DNA from 2 places in the Edaphobacter sp. HDX4 genome. Region 1 is predicted to be linked to the other one. Evidence: riboswitches for the same ligand, from Rfam matches in the RefSeq annotation. Region 1 holds a riboswitch; the other holds the start of a gene.
The links. A riboswitch is a leader RNA that binds a small molecule or an ion and turns the genes downstream of it on or off. The one in region 1 is predicted to bind cobalamin.
Positions count from the first base shown of each region.

Region 1 (15,608 bases):
TGGTTTTTCTGGGCGATTCTCTCTGCGGTGTTTGCAGCAGCAACGGCACTTCTGGCTAAAATTGGCATTGCCGGGATCGATAGCAATCTAGCTACTGCGATTCGGACCTCCGTCATTGTGTTGTTCACGTGGGCGATCGCGCTGAGTCTGGAAAGTCATCGCGGAATCGCTCAGATCTCCGTCCGAAGCTGGATATTTCTAGTCCTCTCCGGAATGGCAACTGGGCTTTCATGGCTCTGCTACTTTCGGGCGCTCCAGCTTGGGCCGGCGTCGAGCGTTGCTCCGGTCGATAAGCTAAGCGTGGTTTTGGTGATTCTGGGGGCCTGGTTGTTCCTCGGCGAGAAACTAACGCCTATGAAGGTCGGAGGCGCATCCCTAATTGCGATCGGAGCAGTGATTCTGGCATTCGCCTAATATGGCACGCGTACGCGGACTGCTCGGCTATCGCGATATAATCAAGGAAGTTCTTTGTACGGCCCAATGCAATGTTGGTGCCAGCTCCAAATGGGGGCGTCACGGCTTCGACGGGATTGCTTGCGGCAGAGAGGCATGCCGGGGTGTGGACACCCGTAATCGCTCACAAAACTATAAGTGCCGAACCTCAATTCGCACTCGCTGCTTAATTAACTAAGTAGCCGATCGCTCGGACTTCGCCTATGGGTCCGTACCGATCGTCGCACAGTAGGCTGGCTCTTCCCTGCTCCGCCTGAGCGGGGTGAGTGAGATCGATCAGGCTGGTTGTCGGCGCATCTTTGCCCGTTCTAAGTGCCGGTGACGAGACAAAAATGAACCAGGGAAAAGCATGAAGGCTCTCTGTTGAAGGTTTTTTCGGACGCGGGTTCGACTCCCGCCGCCTCCACCATCACTAAAATCAACAAGTCAGCAACTTATCTCGATGTCCAATTTGTGCGACGTTTGAACAACAGAGTCATTCGAGCGCACCAGAAATCGCACTCGAATAGGAAGGCTGATGCGCTATTCACACTTGTCACTCTTCCGATCGCTCTCGTGCAGAAGACAACAATTGGAAGCGCTGCGGTCGTCCCAAATGGATTTTGGGCACTCTCACGAATGGCAACTGCGTCCGCGCTCTACGAAGACCCGGACCTGAGAGTAGACAATCGCCTACCAGATGATGCATCGAGAGAGCAGGCAAAGACGCAAAAAGACGCAAATCGATGCGCGAAATCGCCGATCCGATCTATCGGAACAACTTCGCAGAACCCAACCAATCAGCGAATGCTGATGAGGCCAGGGTTTGCCTATTCACTTTCCCCTTGAGAGGAGACCTCTGTGTTGACACATGGAACAGTCACACGTCGAAGCTCTGGTCGGTATATCGCGGTGTGACTCAGGCGAAATCGGCATCATTCCCCGGTAAGCCGTCGATATTCCAATAACATACTAATTCGCCAACTAAGAATCATGCCGAAGGCCAGCACAAAGAACAGTCCAGCCGTCTGTTCTAGAGACACTATTCTGTTTACATATTTGCGTGCCGCTAAGCGAATGAGAGCCAGGACCACCATCACCCCAAAGAAAGCTTTTGATCGCCGCATCATGACGATATCACCCTCGCGGGTCATCCGAGAGGTTCGGATGAGAGGGTACGCGAGTACAGAAGCGCCGATTACGAATGCACCCAAAGCCCACTGCCACGGGACTCTGAAGACTGGGATCACGAACATCGAAAACCCAGTCGCCATCCCCAAAGGAGGGATGATGACTTTTTTGAGCGTTACTGGACTACGCCCTTCTCGAATACGCCATGCCAAAACGGCGAAAAACCCTAAAATCGCCGTGCCAACAGATGCTCCTGGTAAATCCACCATAGTTAAATCGTAACCTATAGACCTGGAGCGAAAGTTACTTGGTCCGAAGGAATGCAAGGAGATCATTGATGTCCTTGTCGCTCAGATTCGGATGCGGTGGCATGGGTGGTTTGGCATCTGGGATGCCTGTACGAGCCACGGTGCGAACTCTAGCCTCTCCGACCCGGTCAACCACTCCAAGGAGAGATGGGAAGACTGGAGGCATTCCCGTTCGCGTCGGCTGGTGACATACCGAACAGTTCTCCGCATAGATCTTCTTCCCCTTCCCTGCATCCCCTTTTGTTGCAGTTGCAGCAGCAGTGGGATGCGGCTTGAGGTCACCGGGCGCGCCGTGGGATGAGGTCACACCGGCTGGCATATCGGCGGCGGAATCCTTCGGAGCTCCACTGATAGGTTGTGAGCTCGGAACTGCCGGCACCACAGCCTGAGATTGTGATGAATTCAACCACTGATCCAGGAATGTTTTCGACAGGCCTGATTGCTCAGCTAATGTATCTAACGGTAATACAGCTTCGCGCCCAGGAACGTCTTCCTTCGTCGCGCTCTGGCTCAGCTGGAGAGCCCGAATGTAGGCGGCGACCGCCCAGCGATCCTGAGGGGAAAGCTGCGCTGCATAATCAGGCATCGCTCCGTAGCCGTTGGTCATTACTGAGAAAAAGTGTCCTAGCGGAGCACGGCGCAAGCGATCAGAATGGAAGCTGGTCGCCTGATAATATCCCCGTTGCACAATCATTCCCTTGCCATTTCCAACCCTGGAGTGACATGGCGTGCAATAGATGTTGTATCGTTCCTGTCCACGCCGCAGAACAGTCTGCGTCACCTTGAATGGTAAGCCATCTGCTTCAGCTCCATTTACCATTCCAGTGGTGAAGTAATCCGAAGACTCCAACTGCGAACGGCCAACCGTGTTCTCAACTTGGGGCCTAACTGAACGGCCATCAGGGAACAATGTGGTTGACCGCAGTGGAAACATCTTCGGTTGGTCATGCATATCTTGCCGGCAACCAGATAAAAGTCCAATTAAGAGTAAAGATGCGCCAATAGATAGCGCCAGACGAGGGGACAGACAACGGGAGAGCAGAGGCATAAGCTCCATTACGGCATGAGAAGAGGCGTTTGGAGAACGAACCACATGCCCTTATATCGAGTGGATTATTTCAGTGTACGTAGATATTGAACCACGCCTTTTATTTCTTCTTCTTTTAGGGAGGCTTTAAAAGGGGGCATGTTGTTTTTTCCCTCTGAGATCACATGGGCCAACTCAGCATCGGATTGACTTTGAACCTCTTTGGAGGTCAAGTCTTTCACCTTCAGCGACTTACCCATGTCTGATCCATGTCCATCTGCTCCATGGCACATAGCACACCGCGAGCTAAACAAGTCCTTGGAAGCTGCACTTGGCCCACTGTGGTCCTGGGCAACTGCACCAGAGGAAGAAATCGCCCAACCAAGCACACTCGTCGCAAGCAATAATCTAGTTTTCAAGCCTTGGAATCCTCTCTTACCCCTCCCACCGACCTCTTCGCGTGAGGGGTGGGGCATAAAACTGTATACCACAATGCTCTGTTGAGACGGAATTCGCGGACTGCTACGGCTGCTTTCCTTCTGATTCCGCGGGCCTGCTTCTCATCTCATATCGCAGTTCCCCACCCCCCATGATCTGCGAATAGCTCAACTTCCAGTCGGTAATCTTTCTTTTGTTTAGATAAACAGCCCCGACGTACTGTTTGCCCGATTCAGCCCCCGTGGCGACAATTCTTAGAGATCGGCCGTCCGGCAAATGAACATCTACTTTGTCAAAGTTGGGTGATCCGATCCAGTATTCTGGAATTCCGGGGCATACCTGGTACCACCCTAGAGCACTGAGAACGTACCATGCGCTCATCTGACCTGCATCATCATTACCCGCAAGTCCACCCGGGCCGTCCCTGTATTCCGTTTTCATCAGTGATCGTACCTGCCGCTGTGTTTTCCATGCCGCTCCAGTCGCGTCGTAGAGATACGCGATGTGGTGGCTCGGTTCATTGCCATGATCGTAGAGATTGTTGCTAAACAGTTGATCTAATTTCGACTCGAACCCCTTCTTCCCTCCTTCAAAGTCGACGAGTCCGTTTACGTTCTGCGGAACGAAGAAGGTGTACTGCCAAGGCAATCCTTCTGTAATCCACGGGTATTTGCCGGCAGGATCGAAGGGCGTAATCCACGATCCATCCGCATGCCTGCCACGGGCGAATCCTGTCTGTGGATCGATGATCTTCCTCCAGTTCTCACCGTGCGCCCGAAAAAGAGTCGCATCGCCGTTCTTCCCCAAGGCAGTGGCGAATCTGGCCAGTATCGCGTCATCATAGGCATATTCCAAGGTGCGGGAGACCTGCTCGTTTTTGTGGAAGGCATCATCGATGTGATCCTCCAGAGGAATGTACCCATACTTCAGATAGGAGGACAGTCCGCGACGTCCCTTCCCGTCGAGATACTCATTACGCGAAGACGGAATTTCAGTTGCGTTTTTGCGCATCAGTTCATACGCAGTAGGGACATCAAAGCCCCGGATACCTTTGCTATAGGCATCGATCATCGCGACAGAAGCATGGTCCCCCACCATCTCGGATGTGTAACTATTCCATGCGGGGAAGATGGGCAGGAATCCTCCCTGGATACCCTTAAGAACGAGCGACTGCATCATCTCTGCATCTCGTGATGGATCGATAATCGTTAACAGCGGCAGTTGGGCTCGGAAGATATCCCAGAGAGAGAAATCATCATAGACCGTAGCCCCGTTTACCCGTTCGACCTGTCCATCGTCCGCGAAACGCGGGTAGGTTCCATCAACGTCGCTGTATGTTCGTGGATGCAGCAGGGCATGATAAAACGCGGTATAGAACACGGTACGATCTTGCGATGAACCCTCAATCTCTATCCTGCTTAGATCGCGATGCCATTGCTGGCGGGCCTTCTCGCGAATTTTTTCATATTCCCAACTCGGAATCTCGGCTGAGAGGTTTCTGCGAGCCGCTTCCACACTCACAAAAGATGTCCCAATACGGGCTTTGACTACCTCACCGCTTCTAACTTTACCAAACTCAACGTACGCGCCAAAGCCGCCACGCGGATTTCCAACTGGCACACGTGCCGATGCTGCGGAGGCACCGCCTGTGGAGGTCATGACTGCAGGAACCGTGATCACGCCAGGTGTTTTGCCATCCCCTTCCTGGAGACTTGCACCCTTTCGCTTTTCTTTGCCAATCCATGTGCCACTTGAAGAGAATGGGCGATCGAACTGGATCACGAAGTAGGAACTAAAGCCGGCAAGTTTCCCGCTCCCTGCATATTCACGTCGTACCGGAACCTTACCTGTGATCTCTCCCTTTGCAGCGTCGATTCTTATCTGGCCGTCTCCGCCACGTGCATTGTTTTCGATAACTATCCAGCTTTGATCTTCATTCGTCTTGAATTGGAAGTTCATAATGCCAGATCGCTTCGTTCCAGTAATCTGAGCACTGATATTTGAATCGGAGAGGTCGACCCGGTACTCGTAAGGCGTCGCTCTTTCAGATTTTCGGTCGAAGCCTGACGACCTTTCGATTGCATCAGTACGCAATTCACCATCCCCGGGCATCAAAGTTACGCTCCCGTAGTCCGGGACACAGCTCCCACTCAAGAAGTGGGACCCGCGAAATCCCTGGATACGGGTGTCCGTGAAATAGTAGGGCGCAATGCACTTAATCTCGCCTGCACGGGTCTGCGGAGTCCAATTGGTCATCGCAAATGGAACGCCAACGGCCGGATAAGTCTGTCCCTCCCGCTCTGTGCCGACCAGCGGATGGACCAGATCTTCAACGTTTTGGGCCCAGGAGGAACGACCGGCGATCAGAGCACAAAGAACCAGCAGCACGATGTTAGCCATAATGTGGCGCGATACCCCTTGATATCAGGGCATATTCGCACATTGGCGGTTCTGCATATGCCTTGAATATCGATCATTATGACATCCCCGACAGCTGTCCGCCGTCACGTAGGCACTACGAACTATTAGCCAGCAGTTGGCGTAGGTGCCAGGCCCCAGTCTCTATAAGGATCTGGCTTCTCCCGAATGCTAGGTATCTCGGTTAGAAATCTTCATGGAAAGTCACTTCACCAGGTACTGCGACCTGGTAAGCCGAGACGCGGCGCTCGAAAAAATTTGTCAACTCTTGTACGTCTTGCAATTCCATGAAGGCAAATGGATTCTTCGATCCGAAAATGGGAGCTATTCCCAAGCGCACAACACGCGAATCAGCTACATATTCGAGGTATTCGCGCATCTCACGAACCGAGAGTCCCGCTACTCCCTGCGATAACAGGTCTTCCGCAAACTGTAGCTCGCAATCCACGGCATCTTTAATCATCGTCACGATCTGCTGTTCCAATTCCTTATCAAAGAGCTCAGGCTCCTCAGATCGCACAACATTCACCACGGCGAAGGCGAATTCAAGATGACAACTCTCATCTCGAAAGACCCAGTTGGTTCCAGCGGCCAATCCGTTCAGGAGACCGCGCGATCGGAGAAAATACACATATGCGAACGCCGCAAAGAAGAAGAGGCCCTCGATACAAGCAGCAAAGCAGATTAGATTCAGCAGGAATTGTCTGCGATGTTCTGTCGTACGAAGCTCATTCAGCTGTTGGATCGAGTCCATCCAACGCACGCAAAACTGCGCCTTCTTCGTGATCGAGGGAATGTTCTCGACTGCGGCAAACGCAGCTGCGCGCGCATCCACATCGGGCACATAGTTATCTAGTAACGTGAGATAGAACTGAACGTGCACTGCTTCTTCGAACAGTTGCCTGGAAAGGTAAAGCCGGGCCTCAGGAGAATTGATGTGCTTATAAAGATTCAGCACGAGATTGTTCGAAACGATCGAATCGCCTGTAGCGAAGAATGCAACGAGTCGTTGAATCAAGTGCGTCTCTGCTGGTGTCAATCTGGATCGCAGATCGACCAGATCGGTTGAAAAGTCGACCTCTTCGACAGTCCAGGTATTACGTATCCCATCTTTGAACATTTCGAAGAAGAGGGGATAGCGCATCGGCCTGAGAGTTAGTGAAAGACCCGGATCGAGGATAGCGTTGGGCACTGAACTAGACATTCGATTCTCCATTTCTACTGGCACGCCTCACACGAACCAGGATTTTCAAGGGAACAGGAGACCGCCGCCGCGGTAGATATCACTGTTTCGTTTCTCCCAGCCGCGCTGTTTGCAACAGTTGTCTTAGCAATCTTTGTCGCTGGGCGAGAGCGAAGATAGTAGGTGGTCTTGATGCCCTGCTTCCAGGCATACATATACATCGAGCTGAGACGACCGATATTCGGCGATTCCACAAATAGATTCAGAGATTGACTCTGATCGATGAATGCTCCACGCTCTGAGGCCATATCTATGATGGACCTCATGGGAATCTCCCAGGCAGTCCTATAGATTGCTTTCAACTCCTCGGGAATTTCAGCAATGTTTTGGATCGAACCTTCGCTCAGCTTGATACGGCTTCGCATCTCTTCTGACCAGAGTCCTAACTGCTTAAGTTCCTGGACGAGGTAGCGGTTGATTTGCATAAACTCACCCGACAGCGTCTCACGCTTGAAGAGGTTAGATATCTGCGGCTCGATGCACTCATAACATCCCACGATCGAAGCGATTGTCGCTGTAGGAGCAATGGCAATCATCAGAGAATTGCGTAGACCATTCTCCCGTATCCGTTCTCGCAGCAAGTGCCAGCGTTCTTGCGTGGCTGGTGTTACGCCCCAGAGATCGAATTGCAATTCGCCATTTGCTGCACGTGTCTCATGAAATGCTGGATGCGCTCCACTCAACGATGCAAGATCACACGAGGCAGAAAGAGCTTCGAAGTATATCTCTTCTTGGATTTTGACTGAGAGACGCCTTGCTTCCGGCGAATCGAAGGCGATACGCAGTTGAAAAAACACATCCTGCAGTCCCATGATGCCAAGGCCCACAGGGCGCCACCGGCTGTTAGCAGTGGCCGCTTGATTTACCGGATAGTAGTTGATATCGATGACCCGATCAAGCATTGGTACTGCTTGACGCACCGTGGATGCAAGCTTCGCAAAATCGAAAACACCATTCACTACATGTCTTGCCAGGTTGATCGATCCCAAATTACAGACCGCGATCTCGTCCGACGGAGTGACTTCTGTGATTTCTGTACAAAGGTTGGAAAGATGTACGACGTTCCCATCGCTGCCCGTCTGGTTACACTTCAGGTTGCAGGCGTCCTTGAAGACCATCCATCCATTTCCGGTCTCAGCGAGGGTACGCATCATTCTCGCGTACAGATCCCGGGCTTTTACCTGCTTGGTGTATAGCTTCTGACTTTCTGCTACCGCGTAGGCCTGCTCGAACTCTTTTCCATATAGGTCAGGCAGTTGAGGAACAATCTTTGGATCGAACAACGACCATACTGCGTCCTCGTCAACGCGTCTCATGAAAAGGTCCGGAATCCAGTTGGCCAAGTTCAGGTTATAAGTCCTTCTTGCCTGGTCGCCTGTGTTGTCCCGAAGCTCCAGATAAGACTCAATATCGGAATGCCATGGTTCAAGATAGGCACAGCATGCGCCTTTCCTTTTGCCACCCTGATTTACCGCGGCGACGGAAGCATCTAACGTGCGAAGCCATGGCACGATTCCGTTCGAAAGCCCATTGGTAGCGCGTATCAATGACCCCTCAGAACGCACGCGGTGAAAGGCTAATCCAATGCCGCCCGAGAATTTTGATAGCATCGCAATCTGCTTGTAAGCGTCGTAGATCGACTCCAGCGAGTCATTTGGCGAGTCTAGTAAGTAGCATGACGACATCTGCGAGTGGCGGGTTCCACTATTGAAGAGGGTCGGGGAGCTCGGCAAGTAATCATGCGAGGCCAGCAGACGATAGAAATCGATTGCTTCATTGACACGGGTTGAAAGCCCAACCGCTACGCGCATGAAGAAATGCTGCGGAGTCTCGATGACTTGACGCGTAATCGGATGTCGCAAAAGATATCGGTCATACACCGTGCGCAAGCCAAAATATTCGAACTGATCGGAGAGGCGATCGTCGATGGCATCGTTGAACTTGCGTGTATTAGCGTCGACGAATGCTTCGGTCTCTTCTGAAATCAGTCGTTCCCGGCACCCAGCCTGAACAGACTGAGAGAAAGAGTAGATATTCTGCCCTGCAACCTCTTTTTCAATCGTTGCCAGCAGCAGACGCGATGCAAGGCGTGAATACTCGGGCTCCTCGGCGATAAGGGCGGCAGCCGTCTGAATGGAGATCGAATCCAGTTCCCGAGTGGTGGCACCATCGAAGAGTCCGCCGATTGTTTTTGCCGCCACGCGGATTGCATCGACATGCGGCAGTCCGACGCAGCGTCGCTTCACCGCGCGCACAATCTTGTTCACATCAACGGGTTCTAGTGCGCCATTTCGTTTGCGCACATGCATGGTGGGAACCGATTCGATCGTTGGAAAGCTAGGGTCTTGTTCCTGCAACGTGGCCTGCGCCGCCATGAAATGAAATCCTTAAACCCTGGAGCGGAAAGCGGAAGACGCAGCAAAACAGGTTGCGGCCACCGCACCTCCCCCTCGAAGGTGTGTGAGATTCGTGCCGTTCAGCACGAGCTTCAGGCAGGTCTTCGGACTCTGCAGGCTCCCTACTTACTCCGGCTTCCCAGCTATATGGCCAGTGCCTCAGATGGAGCGTTCGTTCCTGCTTACCGCTGCGGGGCAGTTCCGGATTCTCACCGGATTCCCTTTTCAGCTTCACCTGTATCAGGTGAAGCACCTTGAAGTAGACTGACTATAACAAGGGTCCTCACTCGGGTCAACATCTATATATTGAGGTTCGAATGTAAATACCGGGGCTCCGAGAGGCATCGAAAAAATGAGCCTCACCGTTGGGAAGCTACGCTAACTATCCGGCCTTCCAACCAATTTTGGGCTTGTCGACGAGACAAAGGTCTCCTGCAAGGACTCACCTTGACTTGACCTCCTCTCACATCACAGCAGAAGATCAGACATGGTACGGGCCTTTGCTTCAAAACGGGTGATTACTCCCCAAGGCATTTTTGCCGGCTCTATCATCGTGGATAACGGTGTGATCGTGGATCTGATCGGTGCTTGCGACCTTGATCGATCGATCGAGGTACGTGACTTCGGAGATCTGGTAATCATGCCCGGTCTGGTTGACACCCATGTCCACGTCAATGAGCCTGGACGAACCCATTGGGAAGGTTTCGAAACAGCCACCCGGGCAGCGGCGGCAGGGGGCATTACAACTATTGTCGATATGCCGCTGAACTGCCTTCCAGCAACAATCACAGTTGAAGCCCTCGAACGGAAGCGTTCCGCTGCCGAGGGGAACTGTTATATCGATTGGGCCGCTTGGGCGGGAATTACGGACGACAATCATGACCATCTGCTTCCTCTTGCCGCAGCTGGAGTCCGAGGGTACAAGTGTTTCCTCGTCGATCCCGGCATCGATGGCCTTACGAGACTTACCGTAGAGGGGCTGGAGCGAGCCGCGCCAATCCTGGCTCAAACCGAACTCCCGCTTCTGGTTCATGCGGAGCTGCCTGAGGCTATCGAGGCTGCGACCTCCCAGCTCTCCGAAGCAGATTGGAAGGAATATTCCACGTATCTTCAGTCTCGTCCCGACACCGCCGAAGTGGATGCCATCAGGCTGCTCATTCGGTTGTGCCGGCGATTCCGCTTCCGCGTTCACATCGTTCACTTAGCCACCGCTGGGGCTCTCGAGGAACTCGATAACGCTCGACGTGAAGGCCTTCCTATATCAGTAGAGACCTGCCCTCATTATCTGCATTTTTCGGCTGAGAGAATCGGCCTATCAGAGACCTTGGTGAAGTGTGCTCCCCCTATTCGTTCGCTTCACAATCGCGAAGGTCTATGGGCGGGGCTCCAGAAAGGCATCATCGATCTGATTGCGAGCGATCACTCTCCTTGCCCGCCCGAGATGAAGCGGCAAGAGGAAGGTGACTTCAGCAAGGCGTGGGGAGGAATCGCAAGCCTGCCTCTCACGTTGTCAGTCGTTTGGACAGGCATGAAGAAGCACGGCATCCCCTTGGAAACAATTTCGAATTGGATGGCCAGATTGCCTGCGGCTCTTGCCGGCATTTCCACGCGGAAAGGAAGTATTGCCGTCGGGATGGACGCCGACTTCGTGGTTTTTGATCCAGAAACACGATTCAAGGTAACGGATGGGATGCTGCACTACAGGCATCCCATCTCTCCCTATGTGGGAGAAGAATTGTACGGCTCAGTCCGCTATACGTTCCTCCGGGGCGAACAGATCTATGGCCCGGAAGGCTTTATCTCACCTGGCAAGAGAATAGGAGCGGAGATTAGATTGACGACAGAATGAGAGCACATTTTTGTTCATCTCCATGACTAAGTTCTTGTATGCTACTCAAATTCCTGAGCGCCATTTCGCCCGCTGAAAGGATTCTGTGAATCAACGTGTCGTTGGAACATCCGTTCCCAGGAGAGAAGGAGCAGCGAAGGTTGCCGGTCAGGCGAAGTACGTCGACGACCTCGTTTTTCCAGACATGCTGTTCGGTGCAACCGTACGAAGTAAGATTCCGCGAGGAAAGATCTTGGGAGTTCAGTTCCCTGAAGATATCCCGTGGAACGACTTCATCATCGTCACAGCGATGGACATTCCTGGCAAAAACGTTGTCTCCCTGATCCTGGATGATCAACCCTGTCTTGCCGCCGACTTTGTGAATCATCCTGAAGAGCCTATTCTGCTGCTCGCCCATCATGACCGCTACCTGCTCGCAAGCGCAGTATCAGCAATTTCCATTCAGTATGAGCCTTTGCCGTCGATTCACTCTATCGAGGAGAGCGAGAGCCAGGAGCAGGTTATATGGGGAACGGATAACATCTTCAAAACTTACACGGTCAACAAGGGGAATTTAGAGGATGTCTGGAAAGAGGCAGCATGGATTGTAGAGGGCGAATACACGACCGGAGCACAGGAACAGCTCTACATAGAAAACAACGGTGTCATCGCTCAGTATCAGGAGCCAGAAGGCTGCACGGTGTGGGGTTCAATGCAATGCCCTTTCTATGTACAAAAAGCTCTTATGACCCTGCTGGGACTGCCCGAAGATAAGGTTCGGGTCGTCCAGACAGAAACCGGAGGTGCATTCGGAGGCAAAGAAGAATATCCATCGATGATCGCGGGTCACGCCGCTCTGCTCGCGCGGAAGGCAAACAAGCCCGTCAAGATCGTCTATGACCGCATGGAAGATATGGCGGCGACCACCAAGCGGCATCCCTCACGCACGCGGCATCGCACGGCAGTCAGCAAAGAAGGAAAACTTCTCGGTGGCGAAATTGAATTCGTCATCGACGGAGGTGCTTACGCCACCCTGTCTTCCGTCGTCCTTTCCCGCGGTACGATTCACGCAGCCGGACCATACCTTTGGCCGAATATCCGTATCCACGCGAAAGCCGTGGCGACGAATACACCTCCGCACGGTGCCTTCCGCGGCTTTGGTGCTCCTCAGAGCATCTTTGCCCTTGAGTGTCACATGGATCATATCGCGCGAACTATTGGTATCAGTCCAGACGAGTTCCGCCGCCGCAACCTGCTAAGACAAGGAGACACCACATCCACCCAACAGGAGATTCGCGAGCCGATCGATATGCAACATCTGCTTGATCGCGCTCTAAAGCACTCTGATTATCAGAGGAAAATAAATCGCTTCGCCCTTCACAATCGTCAGAGTTCAAAGAAGAAAGGAATCGGTATGGCTGCTTTCATGCACGGAGCCGGGTTTACAGGTTCTGGCGAGCGATACCTCAACTCCCTCGTAGGTCTGGAGAGTACGAAAGAGGGGGATATCCGAATCCTCGTTTCCAGTACTGAATTTGGACAAGGAACGAACACAATTCTCTGCCAGATCGCGGCAGAAGAGTTCGGCCTCGAATACGACGATGTTCAAATTGCTCCAATCGATACAGCTATCGTTCCAAACAGCGGGCCGACGGTAGCATCCCGAACAGCCATGATCGTAGGCAAGCTGATTCAATCCGCTTCATTGGAGCTGCGACAGAAACTGATCAACACTGGACTGCTTGAAGCGGAATATGACCGACGTAAACTTCGTGACGCATGCAAAACTTATATCGAAAGATTCGGAGAGCTGAAGTCTTATAGCCGCTACGAGGCTCCTCCGAATATCTTCTGGGACGACATAAATTATTGCGGAGAGGCCTACCCCGCTTTCGGCTGGGCTATCTACGTGGCAGAGGTAACGGTCGATACAACGACATACAGCGTTACCGTAGACGATTTCGTCGCTCTCCAGGAGGTTGGTAAGGTGTTGCATCCGGTCCTCGCAGCCGGACAAATCGAGGGTGGCGTGGCGCAAGGCATAGGCTTTGCGCTGTACGAGAAGGTCCTCTGGTCGAAAGGAAGGATGCTGAACAGTCAGATGACCAATTACATCATTCCCACCTCTCAGGACATTCCTCCTATCCGTGTCTACTTCGAAGAAATTCCCTCCCCTCATGGCCCTTATGGCGCAAAGGGTATCGGCGAGCTGCCAATGGATGGACCAGCTCCGGCAATCGTAAACGCCATCATCAACGCGACAGGGCAGGAAGTCCGCTCCATACCTCTTCTACCGGAAGACATTCTGGTGTCTCTGGTTCGCCATCAGCCAACAGATGCGATGGAGTCCTGCGCGTGAAGAGAACAGTTAATCTCACTCTCAATGGAATCTCTCATCAGGTAACCGTCCATCCAATGGGGCGCTTGCTTGATGTACTGCGTCACGAATTCGGTCTAACAGGAACCAAGGAGGGTTGCGGCGAGGGGGAGTGTGGATCCTGCTCTGTTCTCCTAGACGGTGAACTGGTTAACAGTTGCTTGATTCCCATCGCGCAGGTAGAAGGTTCTCGTGTCATTACAATCGAGGGTCTCGCAGCGAAAGCTCTACATCCCATTCAAAATGCGTTTCTGCAGTGTGGTGGAGCTCAGTGCGGAATCTGTACACCCGGAATGATAGTCGCTACTGCGAATCTGCTTGGCCATACCGCATCCCCTACCCTAGAGCAGATTCGCGAAGGATTGAATGGAAACCTGTGCCGCTGCACCGGCTATACACGCATCTTCGATGCAATCAGAAGCGCCGCCCAATCCATGACAGACAGGGATCGAGAAGAACTAACGGTTTTGATGGAAAAAAAGCCATGAGATCGATTCCCTCTACGTTCGAACTTATCTCGCCTGCTTCACTGGAAGACGTTCTCGCCCTCATGGCGAGCGCACCGGGCAAATGGATGCCCTTTGCAGGCGGAACTGAAATCATGGTGCAATTCGCAGCCGGAAAAGCTATCCAACGTCAGTTTGTAAATATACGCGGCCTACCACAACTGGACCGGATCACGGTAAACGAAGGTGAACTTCACATCGGTGCGGGCTGCACGTATACGCAGTTGCGCTCTGATCCCATCATCGCAAGTGAGTTTCCTCTTCTTGGCGCAGCGGCGTCATGGACGGGAGGTATCGCAAACCAGAACCGTGGAACTCTCGGTGGAAATATCGTTAACGCATCGCCGGCCGCAGACTCATTGCCCGCGTTGCTCGTTTATGACGCTGAACTCATCCTCGCCTCTGTCCGAGGAACCCACCGCATCTCCTACCAGGACTTCCATACAGGCTACAAGCGGACCCGGCTGCAATCGGACGAACTCGTCCTGACGATCGTCTTGCCGCGCCGTTATTCCGGTTACATCACTTATTCACGCAAAGTAGGTCCGCGGAATGCGCAGGCAATCTCGAAGCTCTGTATCGCCGTAGCTGCCAAGGCCAACGGAGATATGATCGAGGACATTCGAATTGCAATGGGCAGCGTAGCTCCCGTTCCGGTCAGGCTTCACAAAACCGAAGAGAAACTAACGGGGAGGAAACTGTCTTCAACAGATGTAAGCACGGCCCGGCTTACACTTGAATCCGAGATATCGCCCATTGACGATCTAAGGTCCACCAGTTTCTATCGGAGGACCGTCGCAGGGAATCTGCTCGAAGAATTCCTCATAAATTTTTGCTTCTCTCAAGGACATGCCACGGAACAGAACAGGAAGTTGGAGCAGTGGAATCTTCTACCCTTTGAGGAAGCAGTCGTGAATTTACTCTCGTGCTGTGGCTCGCAGGTATGGGCTGAACAAGTAGCGTCTTCCAGGCCATACAAGAGCTTCGAAGATCTCTCGCGGGCCGCGACATCCGTTTGGCGCAAAATCGGGGAGGATCAATGGCTGCTGGCCTTCCGAAGTCACCCACGTATCGGCGAGCAACATGCTGATAACACTACAACGAGATTGTCCGCGGAGTGGTCCGCCCAGGAGCAAAATACGGTACAAAGCGGCGACGATGAGATCAGGCAGGCGATAGCGGCTGGCAACCGTCTTTATGAGGTACGATTCGGAAGAATTTTCATTATCTCCGCGGCGGGGAGATCCCCATCCGAGATTCTTTCTGAACTCGAGCGCCGGCTCAGAAATACCGACGAAGCCGAAATGGTCGAATCCGCAGATCAACAGGAGCAGATTACCTATTTGCGCCTTCAGAAGTGGTTATCCTTCGAGGGGCAGCTATGAACCGAATCTCGACACACATTCTCGACATCTCGCTCGGAAAACCTGCGTCTGCCGTGGAGGTGGTGCTTCACCGCAAAGAGCAAGACGGCTCTCGACGACTGATTGGTTCGCGAGTAACG
Region 1 is NZ_JAEDXW010000015.1:71,334-86,941, reverse strand. It holds gene JAO29_RS15085 (EamA family transporter) at 1-414, shown strand, start outside; RNA gene ssrA (transfer-messenger RNA) at 507-862, shown strand; gene JAO29_RS15075 (CcdC family protein) at 1,368-1,832, opposite strand; gene JAO29_RS15070 (c-type cytochrome) at 1,867-2,691, opposite strand; gene JAO29_RS15065 (c-type cytochrome) at 2,985-3,317, opposite strand; gene JAO29_RS15060 (GH92 family glycosyl hydrolase) at 3,421-5,736, opposite strand; gene JAO29_RS15055 (ribonucleotide-diphosphate reductase subunit beta) at 5,939-6,958, opposite strand; gene JAO29_RS15050 (ribonucleoside-diphosphate reductase subunit alpha) at 6,973-9,372, opposite strand; cobalamin riboswitch at 9,472-9,665, opposite strand; gene allB (allantoinase AllB) at 9,881-11,242, shown strand; gene JAO29_RS15040 (xanthine dehydrogenase family protein molybdopterin-binding subunit) at 11,328-13,580, shown strand; gene JAO29_RS15035 ((2Fe-2S)-binding protein) at 13,577-14,086, shown strand; gene uraD (2-oxo-4-hydroxy-4-carboxy-5-ureidoimidazoline decarboxylase) at 14,083-15,489, shown strand; gene uraH (hydroxyisourate hydrolase) at 15,486-15,608, shown strand, end outside.

Region 2 (15,608 bases), on a different contig from region 1:
GCTGGGGCTTTTCGTGGCAGATCACGCCGCGGGCATTGCTTGCGGCCACGCAGGATTCGGATCGGGCTGCAGCTAAGCGGGCGATGAATGCAATGATGACCATGCGGAAGATCGACATCGCCGCGATCGAGGCTGCACGCGCCGCCAAGCCCGACTGATGAGCCCGCATAAGTATTGAATGCGTGGCGCTTGCCGGTATCGAATTACATTCGAAACTCTGTGCTCAAACCTCTACTTGCAATGGAGACAGCTGCGATGAAGGACCTGTTCGATCCAATCTGGGTAGAGGACGTTAACCGGCGCATTCTGCGACTAGGACCTGAGAGCGAGCGGCAGTGGGGCAGCATGACTGTCGCTCAAACGCTCGCCCACTGCACCTCGGGCATAGACATGGCGACAGGTATCATCAATCCCAGACGTGCGTCATTTCCTGCGCCCCTGATTGGCCGGCTCGTTAAACCGCTGGTCTTCCGCGATGACACGCCGATGCGCCGCAACTCGCCCTCATCGCCGGAGCTGTTCTCTGGGGATCCGGCAAAGTGCGAACTTGAGAGCGAACGCTCCAGGCTCAGCGCAGCAATCGGCAGCTTTGCCAGTCGAGGCCCTGCGTGCTGCTCCCGCTCGCCACACCCCTTCTTCGGTCCACTAAGCCCGCAGCAGTGGGCCATTCTCATGTACAAACACATCGACCATCACTTGCGGCAGTTCGGCGTCTAACGCGGTACGTACACCCGGATTCGCAAGAACGGCTTCGCCATTACATTCGATAACGGCAAGTCGGATTTCCGGAATAATTTCGGCAAGTGTCCAGATGACGAAAAGCGCGTTTAGCAGGATCAACAGAACCCCTCTCGCCCCAGAAGATCGGTTACCCGCCCCTTTACCTCATCCCGTATTGCCCGCACTTCCTCTATGGGCAGCCCTTTCGGGTCACGTAGAGGCCAGTCGTCACGAGGGAGACCCGGGACGTACGGGCATGTATCACCGCAACCCATTGTGATCAGAAGTTGAGCCTCCCTCGCCAGTTCCTCAGTAAGTCTCTGGGGCATGGCGTAGCTAAGGTCGATGCCGACTTCCCGCATCACGGCCATGACTTCAGGATGGACACGCTCACCCGGTTCTGTGCCTGCTGACACCGCTTGCGCCTTATCAGGGTCTGCAAGCTGATTGAAGAACGCGGCAGCCATCTGGGACCGCCCCGCATTATGTACGCAAGCAAATATAACCAACATGGCGTTCCCTTAGGAGCAGCAGCTCGGTCCGCAGCATGTAGCTGTTGCCGTGGACTGTGGCTTGATGGCGTAGACCTTTACGCTGGCAGCGGCTTCGTTCACGTCGTATTTGCTCAGAAGATCGGACAGCTCCTCATGAAGCGTGGGCGTATCAGATGCCGGGGTGCAGCAAGAACCTTCTTCCATCGCAGGAGTGCAGCAGCCCAATTGGTTCTCTACCTTTGTATAAGCATTCAAGTCTTTCCCGCTATCCACGATCTCAACATGTTCGAATCCGGCAGACATCAACCCGGCACGGTAGTCCTCCCTGCTAATAGCGCCAGCGATGCAGCCGACGTATGCCGCCATGCTGCGGGCGATGGCTTCGGGCAGCTCACTCTTCAGCGCGATATCACTGACGGCAAGGCGACCGCCCGGTTTGAGGATGCGGGCGATTTCACGGAAGACAGCGGGCTTATCTGGTGCGAGGTTGAGAACGCAATTTGAGATGACGCAATCGACTGAAGCATCTGCCAAGGGAATGCTGTCGATAGTGGATTGATAGAACTCCACATTGGTATATCCGCCCGACGTCGCGTTCGCTCTTGCGCGTTCGATCATGGCAGGAGTCATGTCAATGCCGATGGCGCGACCCTCTTCCCCTACCATCTTCGCCGCAAGGAACACATCTAGCCCGCCCCCACTGCCAAGATCGACGACCACCTCCCCCGGTCTCAGGTGAGCGATCGCCGTAGGGTTGCCGCACGATAACCCCATGTTGGCTTCTGCGGGAATGGAGGTTAGCTCTTCTGCGGAGTAGCCGAACGCCTCGGCTACAGCCTTCACGCCCTCGTAGTTGCTGGAGAGAGTGGACTCTGCCACCGCGCCATACTTCGAGCGGACTGCATCAAGAATCTCTGCCATGCCTTTTCACCTCATATACGTAAAGGTGAATATATTCATTGCCTTCACATTCGTCAACGCGTATATATAAAACATGGCTCGTCAAACGCAGTTTGACATGGAACAGTTCTTTCAGGCTCTCGGGGACAACACCCGCCTCCGGCTGCTCAATCTGATGGGAGATCAGGAAGTGTGCGTCTGCTACTTCGTGGAGATACTGGGCGGCCCTCAGCCAAAAATATCCCGCCATCTCGCCTATCTGCGCAGCGCGGGCATCGTGTCAGCCCGCCGCGAGGGCAAGTGGATGCACTATCGCATCGTCATGCCGCCACACATCGGGGCATCGCAGATACTCCGGCAGACGCTCGATTGGCTGAAGGAAGACAAGGCGATGGTGGCAGACCGGGCGCGACTCACTAGGGCTTGCTGCTCTCCCGCGAAGTACGCACTGGATGGTGCCCCGCTTCCTGCCACCGTCTCTGAGCAGAACTGCGAGTCCTGCTAAATGGCCACCACATGTGCTCCGGCGCAACGTAAGCGCCTGTCTTTTCTGGACCGTTTCCTCACGCTCTGGATATTCCTCGCAATGGCCGCAGGCGTGAGCATCGGTCACTTCGTCCCCGGTTCCGCTGCCTTCGTCAACCGCTTCCAGACCGGCACGACGAATATTCCTATTGCCATCGGCTTAATCGTGATGATGTTCCCACCGCTGGCGAAGGTTCGCTATGAAAAGCTGGGGGAGGTCTTCCGCAACAAGCGGGTTCTGGGGCTGTCGCTGGTGCAAAATTGGCTCATCGGCCCGGTGCTCATGTTCGCGCTGGCTGTCCTGTTCCTACGGAGCGAGCCTGCCTACATGCGTGGCCTCATCTTGATCGGGATTGCCCGGTGCATTGCGATGGTGCTGGTTTGGAACGAGCTTGCAGAAGGCGACACGGACTACGTTGCCGGGCTGGTGGCAATTAATAGTGTCTTCCAGGTGCTCTTCTACAGCATCTACGCGTGGCTCTTCCTCACCGTTCTTCCGAAGTGGCTAGGGCTGCAAGGAAGCGTTGTGCAGGTTGGCATCGGGCAGATAGCGAAGAGCGTCAGTCTGTATCTCGGCGTGCCGTTCGCGTCGGGCTTTCTCACCCGGTACGTGCTCATCCGCGCAAAGAGTGAAGAATGGTATCGAACGCGCTTCGTGCCGCTCATAAGCCCGCTAACGCTTATCGCGCTGCTCTTCACCATCCTCGTCATGTTTTCCCTCAAAGGCGACTTGATTGTGCGGCTGCCTCTGGACGTGGTAAAGATCGCCGTGCCTCTGGTCGTCTATTTCCTCGTGATGTTTCTGGTGAGCTTCTGGATGGGTAAGAGGTTGGGTGCGGACTACGCGCGATCCGCCGCGCTTTCATTTACAGCAGCCGGGAACAACTTCGAGCTGGCGATTGCTGTTGCGGTCTCGGTCTTCGGATTGAGCTCCGGGGAAGCGTTCGTTGGGGTGGTAGGCCCGCTGATCGAAGTGCCGGCGCTAATCGGACTGGTGAACGTCGCATTTTGGCTACGGCAGAAACTGTTCGCCTAGTCGAGGTTCAGGGATTTAGTCTCGACAGTCAGCTTATGATCACCGACCTCGCAATTTCCGCCACAGCGTTCAGCATCATCAGCCATTGTTCGCGGTGAGGTGGGCTCGTGCCATACGAACCAGATCCGCACATATCGGGCTCACTGCACATGGCGCAACTTCGTCACGACAAGTGTAGGACCGGGCAAGCGCAAGTCTCTCACAGCAGAACCCCGCATCAGAGGCGCCCCGCCCCTCCTGCTACATCGAGCGGGTGCAGCCTCCAAGGTCGATGGTGGCGTGTATCCGCCAATGTCGCCATGATGTCCTTCCCACAACCTGCTATGCCACGTAATGCTGGGAACAACTTCCACCTGCCACTCGTACTAACCCTTGCGTGCGTTTTCGCAGAGAGGGTTTTCTACATGAAGAGACTTCATCTTTTGCTGCTGTTCCTGGCAGGTATTGGAGGCGTGTGTGCACAAGCCCAATCCGGAACCCAGCCTGACGCCTTGTTCCTCACCGTAAAATCCTTGGACGCCAAACTCTTCGATGCGTATAACCACTGCGACCTGACGACGCTGGGAGCGATGGTCTCCGATGACCTGGAGTTCTACCACGACCAGACAGGACTGTCGGTCGGGAAAGCACCCTTTCTCACCGCGATCAAGCAGAACATATGCGGAAAGGTGGAGCGGGAACTGCTCCCGCAAACCCTTGAAGTGTATCCGCTGAAAGGTTACGGAGCCGTTGAGATTGGGATACATCGGTTCCACCACCCTGGCCGCCCCGAGGACGGCGTGGGGGACGCCAGATTTATAACCTTGTGGCAGAACAAGGACGGTGCGTGGAAGGTGACACGCGTGATCAGCTATGAACACAATCACGGCTTGCTGGTGAAATAGCCTCTCGACCGTTGCCGCAGGACGGGAATGCTCTGCTCCATGCTTGCTCCCTGCCTGTTTTCCTAAAGCCCGTCTAAATCTGTAAATCCATCAACGAACGCTTACCATCCGGTAAACTTTTCATGTGCAGGTCAGGCCGTACTTCGAAAGGCCTGTTAAATGGGGAAGCCGGTTCGAGTCCGGCGCTGTCCCGCAACGGTAATGGGATCATTCATCCCAGAGTCCGAACACCAACCTGCCGCCACCACCATGGAAGCGCTGGACGCTGACCGTGTGTGCGCTGAGGCCTACCGCTCTCGTGGATTGGATCGGTGACCATCGCTTGCTAACGCGCCGTGTGCGCTGAGGCATGCCTGCGCATGGGTGGTTCCCTCAGGTACCAAGGAGAGAACCAGGATGATCGCAGGTGCAGTAAACACATTCCCCAGGCTCAAGACAGCCAATCTCGGCTTTCCCCGTATAGGAAGGCAGCGTGAACTGAAGTTCGCCCTTGAGGGCTTCTGGTCTGGTAAGCAGATTGAGAGCGAGCTTCTTGAAACAGCGGCAACGCTTCGCGCAGAACACTGGAGGCTCCAGCAGGCCATCGGGCTCGACTTCATTCCGTCCAACGACTTCACGCTCTACGACCAGGTGCTCGACATGCTGGTCCTGCTTGGCGCCACACCCGCTCGTTTCGGCAGCGGATCCGTGACGCTCGAACGGTACTTCGCGATGGCGCGGAACAATAAAGAGCAGACCGCGATGGAGATGACGAAGTGGTTCGATACCAACTACCACTACCTCGTGCCGGAATGGAGCGCATCGCTGCCGTTCTCCGTCGACCTCACAAAGATTTTCAATGAGATCACGGAGGCTCGTGTTCTCGGCATTGAGACTCGCCCTGTTCTCATCGGGCCGCTCACCCTTCTCCTGCTTGGAAAAGGCGCCGACGGATTCGATCCATTCACACTCGCGGAGAAGTTGATCGCGGCCTACAAAACCGTGCTTGCAGCCCTCGCAGAGCAGAAGGTGGAGTGGGTGCAGATCGACGAACCCATCCTCGCGACCGATCTGCCCGACAGCGCCGCCGGATTCTTCAGGAAAGCCTACGCGGATCTGACGCAGAGTCCCGTCAAGCTGATGCTGACGACCTACTTTGACCGCGTGGGCGACAATCTGCCGCTCGCTGTCGAATCCAATACGGCAGGCATTCATATCGACCTCGTACGTGCACCGGAGCAGCTGCAGGACGTTCTTCCGGCACTCGCGCCGCGACAGGTGCTCAGCCTCGGCTGCGTGGAAGGGCGCAATGTCTGGCTCACCGACTTCGCCATCGCGAAGAGCTTTATCGCTGAGGCGGTCTCCAGGCTCGGTCCTGAGCGTGTCATCCTCGCGCCCTCGTGCTCGCTGCTGCATGTGCCGCACGATCTGCGCAGCGAAACCAACCTTCCCGCTCGTGTCAAAGGATGGCTGCGCTTCGCGGAGGAGAAGCTCGCCGAAGTCATAGCACTTGCAAACTCCGATGAGGCGGCAGCCATCGCGAACGCCATAGCCATCGCAGATCGCGAGGCGGCTGAATCCTCTACCGATCGCGAAGTACGCCAGCAGCTGGGAGCCCTCTCCGAGAGCGACTTCGCTCGCATCTCGCCTTACAGCCAACGCACCCTGGCCCAGCGCGCCGAACTTCAACTGCCGCTGTTCCCCACGACCACCATCGGCTCATTCCCTCAGACCGCTGAAGTACGCAGGCGTCGCGCCGCGCACAAGCACGGACGCGAGACGACGGAATCCTACGAGGCATTTCTCCGCGAAGCCATCGAGAGCTGCATCCGCCAGCAGGAAGAGATCGGGCTCGACGTTCTGGTTCACGGCGAGTTCGAGCGGAATGACATGGTGGAGTACTTCGCCGAGTATCTCGAAGGCTTTCTCTTCACGGAGAATGGCTGGGTACAGAGCTATGGCTCACGCTGTGTCAAACCACCCATCATCTTTGGCGACGTGTCTCGTCTCCGGCCAATGACGGTGAAGTGGACAGACTATGCCCGCTCACTCACCTCTCGCCCGATGAAGGGAATGCTCACCGGACCGATCACCATGCTGCAGTGGTCCTTCGTACGCAACGACATCCCTCGACAGCAGACCGCCTGGCAGATCGCACTCGCTCTGCGTTCTGAGGTCAAAGACCTGGAGTCGGCAGGCATCGGCATCATTCAAGTAGATGAACCGGCACTCCGCGAGGGTCTGCCCTTACGGAACTCAGACCGCGAGCAGTATCTCGACTGGGCCGTGAAGGCGTTCCGTCTCGCCACCAGCGCTGTAAGCGATCGTACGCAGATTCACACCCACATGTGCTACTGCGAATTTGAGGATGTTCTTCCGTCGATCGCCGCACTCGATGCAGACGTCATCTCCATGGAATCTGCGCGTTCCCGGATGGAGTTGCTCCAGGCCTTTCGTGCCCACAGCTACCCCAGCGAGATCGGCCCCGGCGTGTATGACATACACTCACCGCGTGTTCCCTCGGCGGAAGAGATGCGCGAGCTTCTCGGCCTGGCAATCGATGTCTTCAAGCCGGAACAGATCTGGGTCAATCCCGATTGCGGCCTGAAGACGCGTGCCTGGCCCGAAACCATCCTCGCACTCAAGAACATGTGCCAGGCCGCTGCATCTGCTCGCTCCGCAATGCCCCGTTAGCAAGATGGGACGCGGGATCGCCTCTGTGGCCATCCCGCGTCCCACCGGCATGCGATCGCGCCGCACCTCCGATAAACTGGAACTTACGGGAAGCCGCATGCCAGCCGAAATCATCCTTCAGCAGACCCCGGACGACGCCGCGCTCCTCGCCAGGCTGGAGCATCTTGCCACCGTGCGTGCAACGCTCGCCGAACGCGAATCCGAGCTCGCCCAGATCCGCGCCCAGCTCAAGAGCTTCGAAGGCCGTTACCTTCGCCAGGTCGGCGTCCTCTACGCCGAGCTCGACGACATCGAAGCCCGCATCGCCGAGCGCGAAGTCGACCTCTACGACTCCGACTCGGCCCGCAGCCGTGCCCGGGAGAGCCGCCAGCGCGCGCAGGAGACCCACGACGCGGCCTACTCCTCCGCCTCGCAGGCCGAGGAGTTCGATCCGCCCCCCGGCCTCAAGACCCTCTTCCGCGACGTCGCCAAGCGGATCCACCCCGACTTCGCGCGCGACGACGCCGAACAGAAGCACTTCACCCTGCTGATGGCACGCGCCAACCAGGCCTACAGCCGCGGTGATATCGAGACCCTGCAGCGCCTGCTCGACGATCATCGCGAGATCAGCGCCTCTATCGCCGGCGAAGGCATCGCCGCCGAGCTTCTCCGCATCAGCCGGCAGATCCAGCACGCCCAGCGCGACATCGCCGCCCTCGATGCCGAGCGCGAAACGCTGCTCACCGGCGAGATCGCCCAGCTTCAGCTCGACGCCGAAGCCGCGGCTCGCGAACACCGCGACCTCCTCACCGAACTCGCCACCAGCCTCCGCGAGCAGATCGCCGACGCCCGTCACCGCTTCGAGTTCGTCGAGCGCCAGGTCAAGGCGCAAAGACGCCAGAGCGACGAGGAACGACAACGCGCCGATGGATGACAAAGCCAAAACCGGCCTGCAACACGTCCCTTCGAGTGCCGTACTTTCGCTGCACTCCACGCGCTCCGGCATCATCGCCCGCGGCCGACACGATGCAGCCAGCGCAGCCTCCAACCCGCACTACCGGCAGGCCATCGCCGATTACAACGCTGGCAGCTTCGCTGAGGCAGCCAACAGCTTTCGGCTTGCCGCCGAGCAGGGCCACGCCGAATCCCAATACATCCTCAGCACCATGTACGACTCCGGCCAGGGCCTCCCGCAGGATTCAACTCAGGCCGCCCTCTGGGAGCGCAAGGCAGCCGAGCAGGGCCACGCCTACGCACAGGCCAATCTCAGCTTTCGCTTCTACACCGCCAACGACTTCGCAGAGGCCTTTGCGTGGTGCCAGCGCGCCGCCCACAGCAATCTCGCCTGGGCGCAGTACAATCTCGGCCTCATGTATCGCAAGGGCGAAGGAGTCGAACAGAGCGACACCGACGCGGCCTACTGGTATCGACTGGCCGCCACCCAGGACTTTCCCGAAGCCCAGCAGAAGCTCGCGGACCTCTACTGCATAGGGTTGGGCGTTCCGCTCAATTACGCGCAGGCCGCCCAGTGGTATCGCAGGGCCGCCGATCAGGGCAACGCTGAAGCCCAGTTTCAGCTCGGCCAACTCTACGCCACCGGTCAGGGCGTCGAGCACGATTACACCCAGTCCCGCCACTGGATCCGTCAGGCCGCGCTTCAAGGCCACAAGCAGGCGCTCCGCGAACTCAAGCGCCGCGAATATCGCGATCCGTAGCACCTCGGCTTCGACCGCATCGACGCAAGGTACATTGAAGTTGCGGCCGGAATCTTCATCACGAAGACGAAAGCCGCTTTAGAGGCCGCGTCCCATGGCAAGCGGACTCGTCACCGCCCTTTGGCTGGCCGGTTCCAGGGCATTCGCGCCAGAGCCGACGCCATCATGCAGGTGTTACTGACGCCCGCGAAGACGAGACCGGCGCCGACCAGGCCCGTGGCTATAAGAAAGTATCGCGACTTCGTCACGCCCAGCGCCAGCGTCGCAACGACAAGCGAACCCGCTACTGTGCGGACCTGGCGTTCCATGGCCCAGGGTCGATGCGCCGCCTTTACCATGGGCTTGCCCTCCGCGGCCCAGCCGTCCATGCCACCAGGCATAACGGAAAGTGCTTCGAATCCTTTGGCCGCCAGCAGCTTCCGGGCCTGCTCCGCGCGGCGGCCGCTCTTGCAGACCAGCATGATCGGCGCCGATTTGTCCCAGGCCTCACTTGCCTGCTCAATCGTGCCGAGAGGCACCAGCTGCGCATCGTGGATGTGTCCATTGGCAAACTCGGGATACTCCCGCACGTCGATTAGGATCGCCATCATCTCTCTTCCTCCCCAATATTCACTATATCGCTATATGGTGATATTATCATTCATATGAATTCGGAGCTCATGTCCGACAAGATGATGGAACTTGTAGCCCGGCGTTTCCGCATGCTTGGAGAACCCTTCCGCCTGCGTCTGCTGCAGCAGCTGCAGGCAGGTGAGAAGACGGTCAACGAGCTGGTCTCCGCCCTGGACGGCAATCAACCCAACGTCTCCAAGCATCTCGCGCTGCTCCATGACGCTGGGCTGGTTGGCAGACGGCGGGACGGAACCTCGATGCTGTATTCGATCAGTGACCCCATGGTGTTCAAGTTGTGTGATCTGGTCTGCCGGAACGCGGCCCGTAGAAGCAGGCGCGAATTTGAAGAGTTGAGCGGTAATGGCAAACGGAAGGTCAAATCATGAAGATCGAGCGGTTTGAGACACCGGGCCTCGCACAGTATGCCTACATTGTTTCGTCCGACGGCGAGGCCGTCGTGATCGATCCCATGCGAGATACAGAGCGGTATACGCGGTATCTCGCGAACGAGGGTCTGGTCCTGATCGCCATCGTCGAAACCCACATCCATGCCGACTTCGCCTCCGGCGCCAGCGCGCTGGCAAAAGAGACCGGTGCCGAACTGGCGCTCAGCGGCTACGACGAAGGGCAGCAGTATCGCTACCAGATGCCACACCGCTCTCTGCGCAACGGCGACGCGATAAAGATTGGCAGCGTCCGCCTCGAGGCCATGCACACTCCGGGACATACACCGGAACACCTCTCTTTCCTTCTGTTCGATACCAAACGCAGCATGACGGAGCCACTCGCCCTCTTCTCCGGCGACTTCCTCTTCGTCGGTTCACTCGGCAGGCCCGACCTGCTGGGAGAGGAGGCCAAGCAGGGACTCGCCCATGAGCTGTTTCAAAGTCTCCATCGCCGCCTCGATCCCCTGCCGGATGGCGTGCAGATCTATCCCGGACATGGCGCCGGATCCCTCTGTGGTGCGGGCATGGACGACAAACCGGAATCGACGCTCGGATATGAGCGCAGGACCAATCCGCTGTTTCGGATGGATGAGGCAGGCTTCATCGCCGAAGTTCTCGGAACCGTGCCCCCCATGCCCAGCTACTACCCGCGCATGAAGGAGCTGAACTCCCGCGGTGCAGCCTCTATCGCCTCTCTCCCCCAACCGAAGAAGTTCTCCCCTGCCGAGCTGGAAGACATACGAAAGAGCTCCCGTTCGGTCCTGCTGGATCTTCGCCGTCCGCAAGCCTTTGGAGGGTCCCACGTACCCGGCTCCATCAACATCGGCGCCGGGCAAAACCTTTCGCTCTGGGCCGGGTGGCTCCTCAATCCCGAGAGTCAAATCGTCCTGATCGACAATACCGGTGAAGACCAGGAGTCCCAACAAGCCCTGATGCGGGTCGGGCTCGACCATGTGCTCGGCTCTCTCGCCGGTGGCATGCCGGCATGGATCGATGCCGGTCTCGACTTCGCTCCCCTCTATCAGATCTCTACGGCAGAGGTGGAGCGACGCAATCCCGGCGCCGCGGTTCTCGATGTGAGGAGCGATGGAGAATGGCGTTCCGGCCATATCGAGGGTGCGGTACACATCATGCTCGGAGATCTCCCTGCCCATCTCGACACCCTGCCACGGGAAAAAGAGATCATCACCGTCTGTGGAAGCGGCTATCGCTCCAGCATCGCCGCCAGCCTGCTGCTCAAAGCCGGATTTACCGCCGTCAAGAGCATGGACGGAGGCATGGGCGCCTGGAAGCAGCGTTCGCGCCCCGTCTCCATGACTCAGGACTCGTGAGCAGAGCCGTCCTGAGATCAGGCCTCCCGGCTCTGCGGCATCTCCAGCTCCACATCTCCCAGCTCAAGCTGCCGCCCGTCCTCACTCCGCACAGCCATCTCCGCCAAGGGCTCCGCGAATATCGCGACCAATAGGCAGCCCCAGCATCACGACCAGTCCTACCGACACGCACTCTGGGCTTTGGCTTTATCGATTCGCAAGCAGGTAGTTCCCTCCGCTCTTCGCCACCACACTGAAGTGCTGGTCCAGTAGAACCTTCATGTGCGGCATGTCCGTTCCATAGACAAGCGCGTACATCCGCTGCGGACTGAGCCACAAACCCTTGAGTTGCGCATCATCGATAAACACCTTCTTTGCTCCGGGAGCGTAGCTACCATATTCAAGATTCGCGCTTCTTCCATTCCAAAACAGGGCGGGACGGTTCGCGTAAAAAAACGTCGCCGAGAATGCATAGTATGCATCGCCTTCAATCAGCTCGCCCGGAGGAGCCTTCTCCAGAGCTTCTGCAAGCTGATACGAACTTAGATAAGGGTCGAAGGTGATCAGCGCCTGCCGTGCGGCCTGTAAAAAGATCAGCATCATTACCGCCAGGCCGGCCACAACTCTCCCCGTTCTCTGCGCGCGCATCAGAGACACTACCCCAATCAGCAACGCGCAGCCCGCCACAATCAGCGGCAACCGGAGATACGCGAAGGCCTGGAGGGTGAGATCGCTCATGTGTCCCAGCGAAAGCGTGTACAGATCAGGATTCTGGGTCAATGCGGCAGAGATGTCACCCGGCGTTGGTAACTTCGCTGTATACACGAGAAGAAACGCAATCGCGGCGAGACACAGCGCGAGCACAGAGCCTAGCGCCATGCGCGCCCATCTGGGATATCTCTCCCTCTCGGCAAGCTGGCTGCCAAGCAGCATCGCCAGCGCAGGATAGATCGGCAGCGAGTAATACTCCTGCGTCGTCGAGAGCGTGAAGAAGAACAGAATGAAAAGTACCCAGACGAGGCCCAGCAGACGAGTTCTTCCCGCGCGGTCATTTGTCCGATAGCTCTGTCGAAAGGCAAGCGGAAGCGTCAGACTCCAAGGAAACAGCCACACAAAATGCAGCAGCCAGAACCACAGCCGCGGGACCGTGTTGTAGTCGCGCGGGTAGCGCATGTTGAGAAAGCGGAAGAGGTGCTCGTTGAGAAAGTAGAACCAGAAGAAGCCGTGATACTCGCCCGGGCTCGAATGCATGGTCCAGTCAAAGTACGGTGGATTCCGCAGCGTCGCCAGAATATGCCAGGGCGCAGCGATAACAAGCACGATGGCAAGACCAGCGAACGGGCGCAGGCGGCGCACAATCTCCCACAACGACATCGGCCTTGCTATAGCAAGATAGATCCCCCCGATAAATACCGGAAACACCGCAGCCACCAGCCCTTTAAGCAAGAGGCCACAGCCCAGGCTGACGTACAGCACTAGTAGCCAGCGTCCCGGCCTCGGCTCCTCCGCATCCAGCAGGCGCAGCATCGACCACAGCGCCAGCGTGATCGTCAGGGTCAGGGCAGCATCGGGAATGAGGATGCGTGTGAAGAGAAAAATTCCGACACAGGTCGCGAGAATCACCCCGGAATAGATCCCTGCACAGCGTCCGAAGGCCCACAGTGCGAACCGCGCCGTGACCCAGCAAAGAGCAATGTTGATCAGGGCTAGCGGAAGCCGCGCCGACCAGTCGTGCACGCCGAAGATCTTATAGGACCCCGCCATGATCCAATAGATCAGCGGAGATTTCTCAAGATAAGCTATCCCGTTGAGCCGGGCCGTGACCCAGTCGCCGCTCGCCAGCATATTACGCGCAATCTGCGCCTGTACCGCATCCACATCGTCCATCAGGTGCGGCGGGCTGAAGACCAGCGGAAGAAACGCACAGCAGGCGACCAGAAGAACGATCGTATCTACGCGGAGGCGACGGAAAAGTCGGTTAAAGCAGCCTCCGGGGCCTGGAGGTCCTGGTTGCACTGGATCCCCCACTGTCTGATCCATAAAAACAACATCAACATGCCCCATAAGTGATACCCGTAATTTGCCTTTCTTTCCATGTGCAGCTTTATCAGTGGCTCAAGATATAGCCAGGAGATGATGCCGCTCTCTTCAACCGTCTTCTGATTGAGGGTATCCAGCAGCAGCGGCTTCAGGTGACCCCGCAGCCAGTCATGCACCGGAATATCGAGTCCCTGTTTCTTCTTTGCCAGGATGCTCTGGGGCAGCTTGTCTCTCATCAAATTGCGCAGCAGAAGCTTCAGGTTGCGGCCGCGGATGCAGTAGTCCGCCGGCAGCGTCGCAGCAAACTCCACAATACGGTGATCCAGAAACGCTGGCCGTACCTCCAGTGAATGCGCCATGCTCATGCGATCCACCTTCACCAGCAGGTTATCGGGAAGATAGTACGCCTGATCGAACGCCATAAACCGACGCACATCTCCCGTGGCCGGAATCGTCGCTAACAATTTCAGCAGGTGCGTACCGTCGTAGGACATCATCAGATCTTTTCGCTGAAGCTGCGAAAAGGTTCCGTTCCAGAAGACATGCGAGCTACGCTCATCCAGCAGGGTTCCCTGTAAAAAGCGCTGGAGCTTGTAGTCCAGACCGATCTTCTTGTTCGAGGCCGGAAGCCTATTTGCAGAGTTCAACGAAATCCGGCGGACACCGCCAGGGATCCATCGCGCACGTCGTGCATACTTGTCGGCCAGATAGGTGATATAGCCGCCAAACAGCTCATCGGCTCCCTCGCCGCTCAGCGCAACGGTAGCGTGCTTGGCGGACATCTTGGAAAGGTGCCACACGGGAACGGCTCCCGCATCGGCATTTGGCTCATCTGCGTAGTAGGCCAACTCAACAATCGAGGCGGGTGTGACTGTCTCCGGTCCTAGATCAAGTTCGTAGTGTTCGGTACTATACCTCGCTGCCATCTCCCGCAGTTGAGGGGCCTCATTGAACTCCCGGCCATTGAAGGTGATCGAGAAGGTCTTCAGCGGGGTAGAAGATTGCTGGCTCGCATAATGAAGCACGGTCGACGAGTCCATGCCTCCGCTTAGCCAGATTCCGACAGGAACATCCGCCGCCAGATGGTCCTTCATGGATTGCGTAAGCAGATAGTCGAGCTTCGCCGTCGAATCCGCCAGGCTGGTATGTGCGCTCAGATCGGCCCGATCGATCTTCCAATAGCTGTGCTGCGAGATTTTCCCGTCGTTCCAGGTTAGAAAAGAACCCGGCATCAGCTTCTGGATTCCAGCCGCTAGCGTCCTCGCCCCTGGAACATAGTTCACGCCAAGGTAGGCATCCAGCGCGTTCAGATCGATGTGGCGCGGCACCTCAGGATGGCAAAAGATCGCCTTCATCTCCGACCCGAAGTAAATGTCGCGACCCACGAAAGCGTAATAAAGCGGTTTGATGCCCATGCGGTCACGCGCCAGCACGAGACGTCGGCGCGACTCCCGCCAGGCTGCGAAGGCAAACATCCCTCGCAGCTTCTCGATGCATGCCGTGTCCCACTGCATAAATGCGCGCAGAACGACCTCTGTATCGCAGGAGGTCCGGAAACGATGACCAAGCGCAATCAGTTCGGTGCGCAACTCGGCATGGTTATAGATCTCGCCGTTGAAGACGAGGGCATAGTCATTGTCCTCCGAACTCAGAGGCTGACCACCGGAAGCCGTGTCGATTACTCGAAGCCGTGTAGCGCCAAGCGAGACGGCAGAACTTTGCCAGGCACCCTGATCGTCAGGGCCACGGTGAAGGATGGAAGCAACTGCCTGGTAGATCTTCTCGGGCAGAAAAGGATGGGACACATGGGTATAACCAGCAATTCCACACATCTCGGAAAAAGAGGGGCCTTTATTTTTTTTTGCCAATATACCCGAAACTTTTTGAAATAGATCGCATTTAAAATTAGTTGCGACTTTGTAAGTCAATTTCGCATGAACGCGATCCTCGTCTCGCCTGCTTCTTTCCTAACGACCTTGTTGCGACGGGGACCGAGACTCGACAGAACACTTGATTTTCACGCACGCATTTCGGCCTCTCAACAACCTCGATACTTGAAGCACCCTAAAGATCAGTCTGAAAATCGTTTGTTCTGTTATTTGGGGAAATTCTGCACTCCGGATGGGGACACGGACGCGAAAGTGTGTCATGGGAGCGGTCGTAGCATTCGCTCGATCACCGTTTTGCTCCGGAAGAAGGCGCGACCGGCAGCAACGGCTCTGTCACGCCAAAATCCATGTAAGCCACCTCGATTTAGGAGCTTAGCTATGCCGT
Region 2 is NZ_JAEDXW010000012.1:102,869-118,476, reverse strand. It holds gene JAO29_RS13070 (VOC family protein) at 1-158, shown strand, start outside; gene JAO29_RS13065 (DUF1569 domain-containing protein) at 256-717, shown strand; gene JAO29_RS13060 (arsenate reductase ArsC) at 837-1,232, opposite strand; gene arsM (arsenite methyltransferase) at 1,242-2,135, opposite strand; gene JAO29_RS13050 (ArsR/SmtB family transcription factor) at 2,209-2,619, shown strand; gene arsB (ACR3 family arsenite efflux transporter) at 2,620-3,675, shown strand; gene JAO29_RS13040 (nuclear transport factor 2 family protein) at 4,080-4,559, shown strand; cobalamin riboswitch at 4,671-4,812, shown strand; gene metE (5-methyltetrahydropteroyltriglutamate--homocysteine S-methyltransferase) at 4,956-7,232, shown strand; gene JAO29_RS13030 (hypothetical protein) at 7,330-8,145, shown strand; gene JAO29_RS13025 (tetratricopeptide repeat protein) at 8,138-8,926, shown strand; gene JAO29_RS13020 (rhodanese-like domain-containing protein) at 9,037-9,516, opposite strand; gene JAO29_RS13015 (ArsR/SmtB family transcription factor) at 9,586-9,924, shown strand; gene JAO29_RS13010 (MBL fold metallo-hydrolase) at 9,921-11,315, shown strand; gene JAO29_RS13005 (ArnT family glycosyltransferase) at 11,502-13,310, opposite strand; gene asnB (asparagine synthase (glutamine-hydrolyzing)) at 13,247-15,166, opposite strand.
Region 2: linked by a shared signal. The riboswitch ahead of metE (5-methyltetrahydropteroyltriglutamate--homocysteine S-methyltransferase) and the one ahead of JAO29_RS15050 (ribonucleoside-diphosphate reductase subunit alpha) in region 1 are both predicted to bind cobalamin.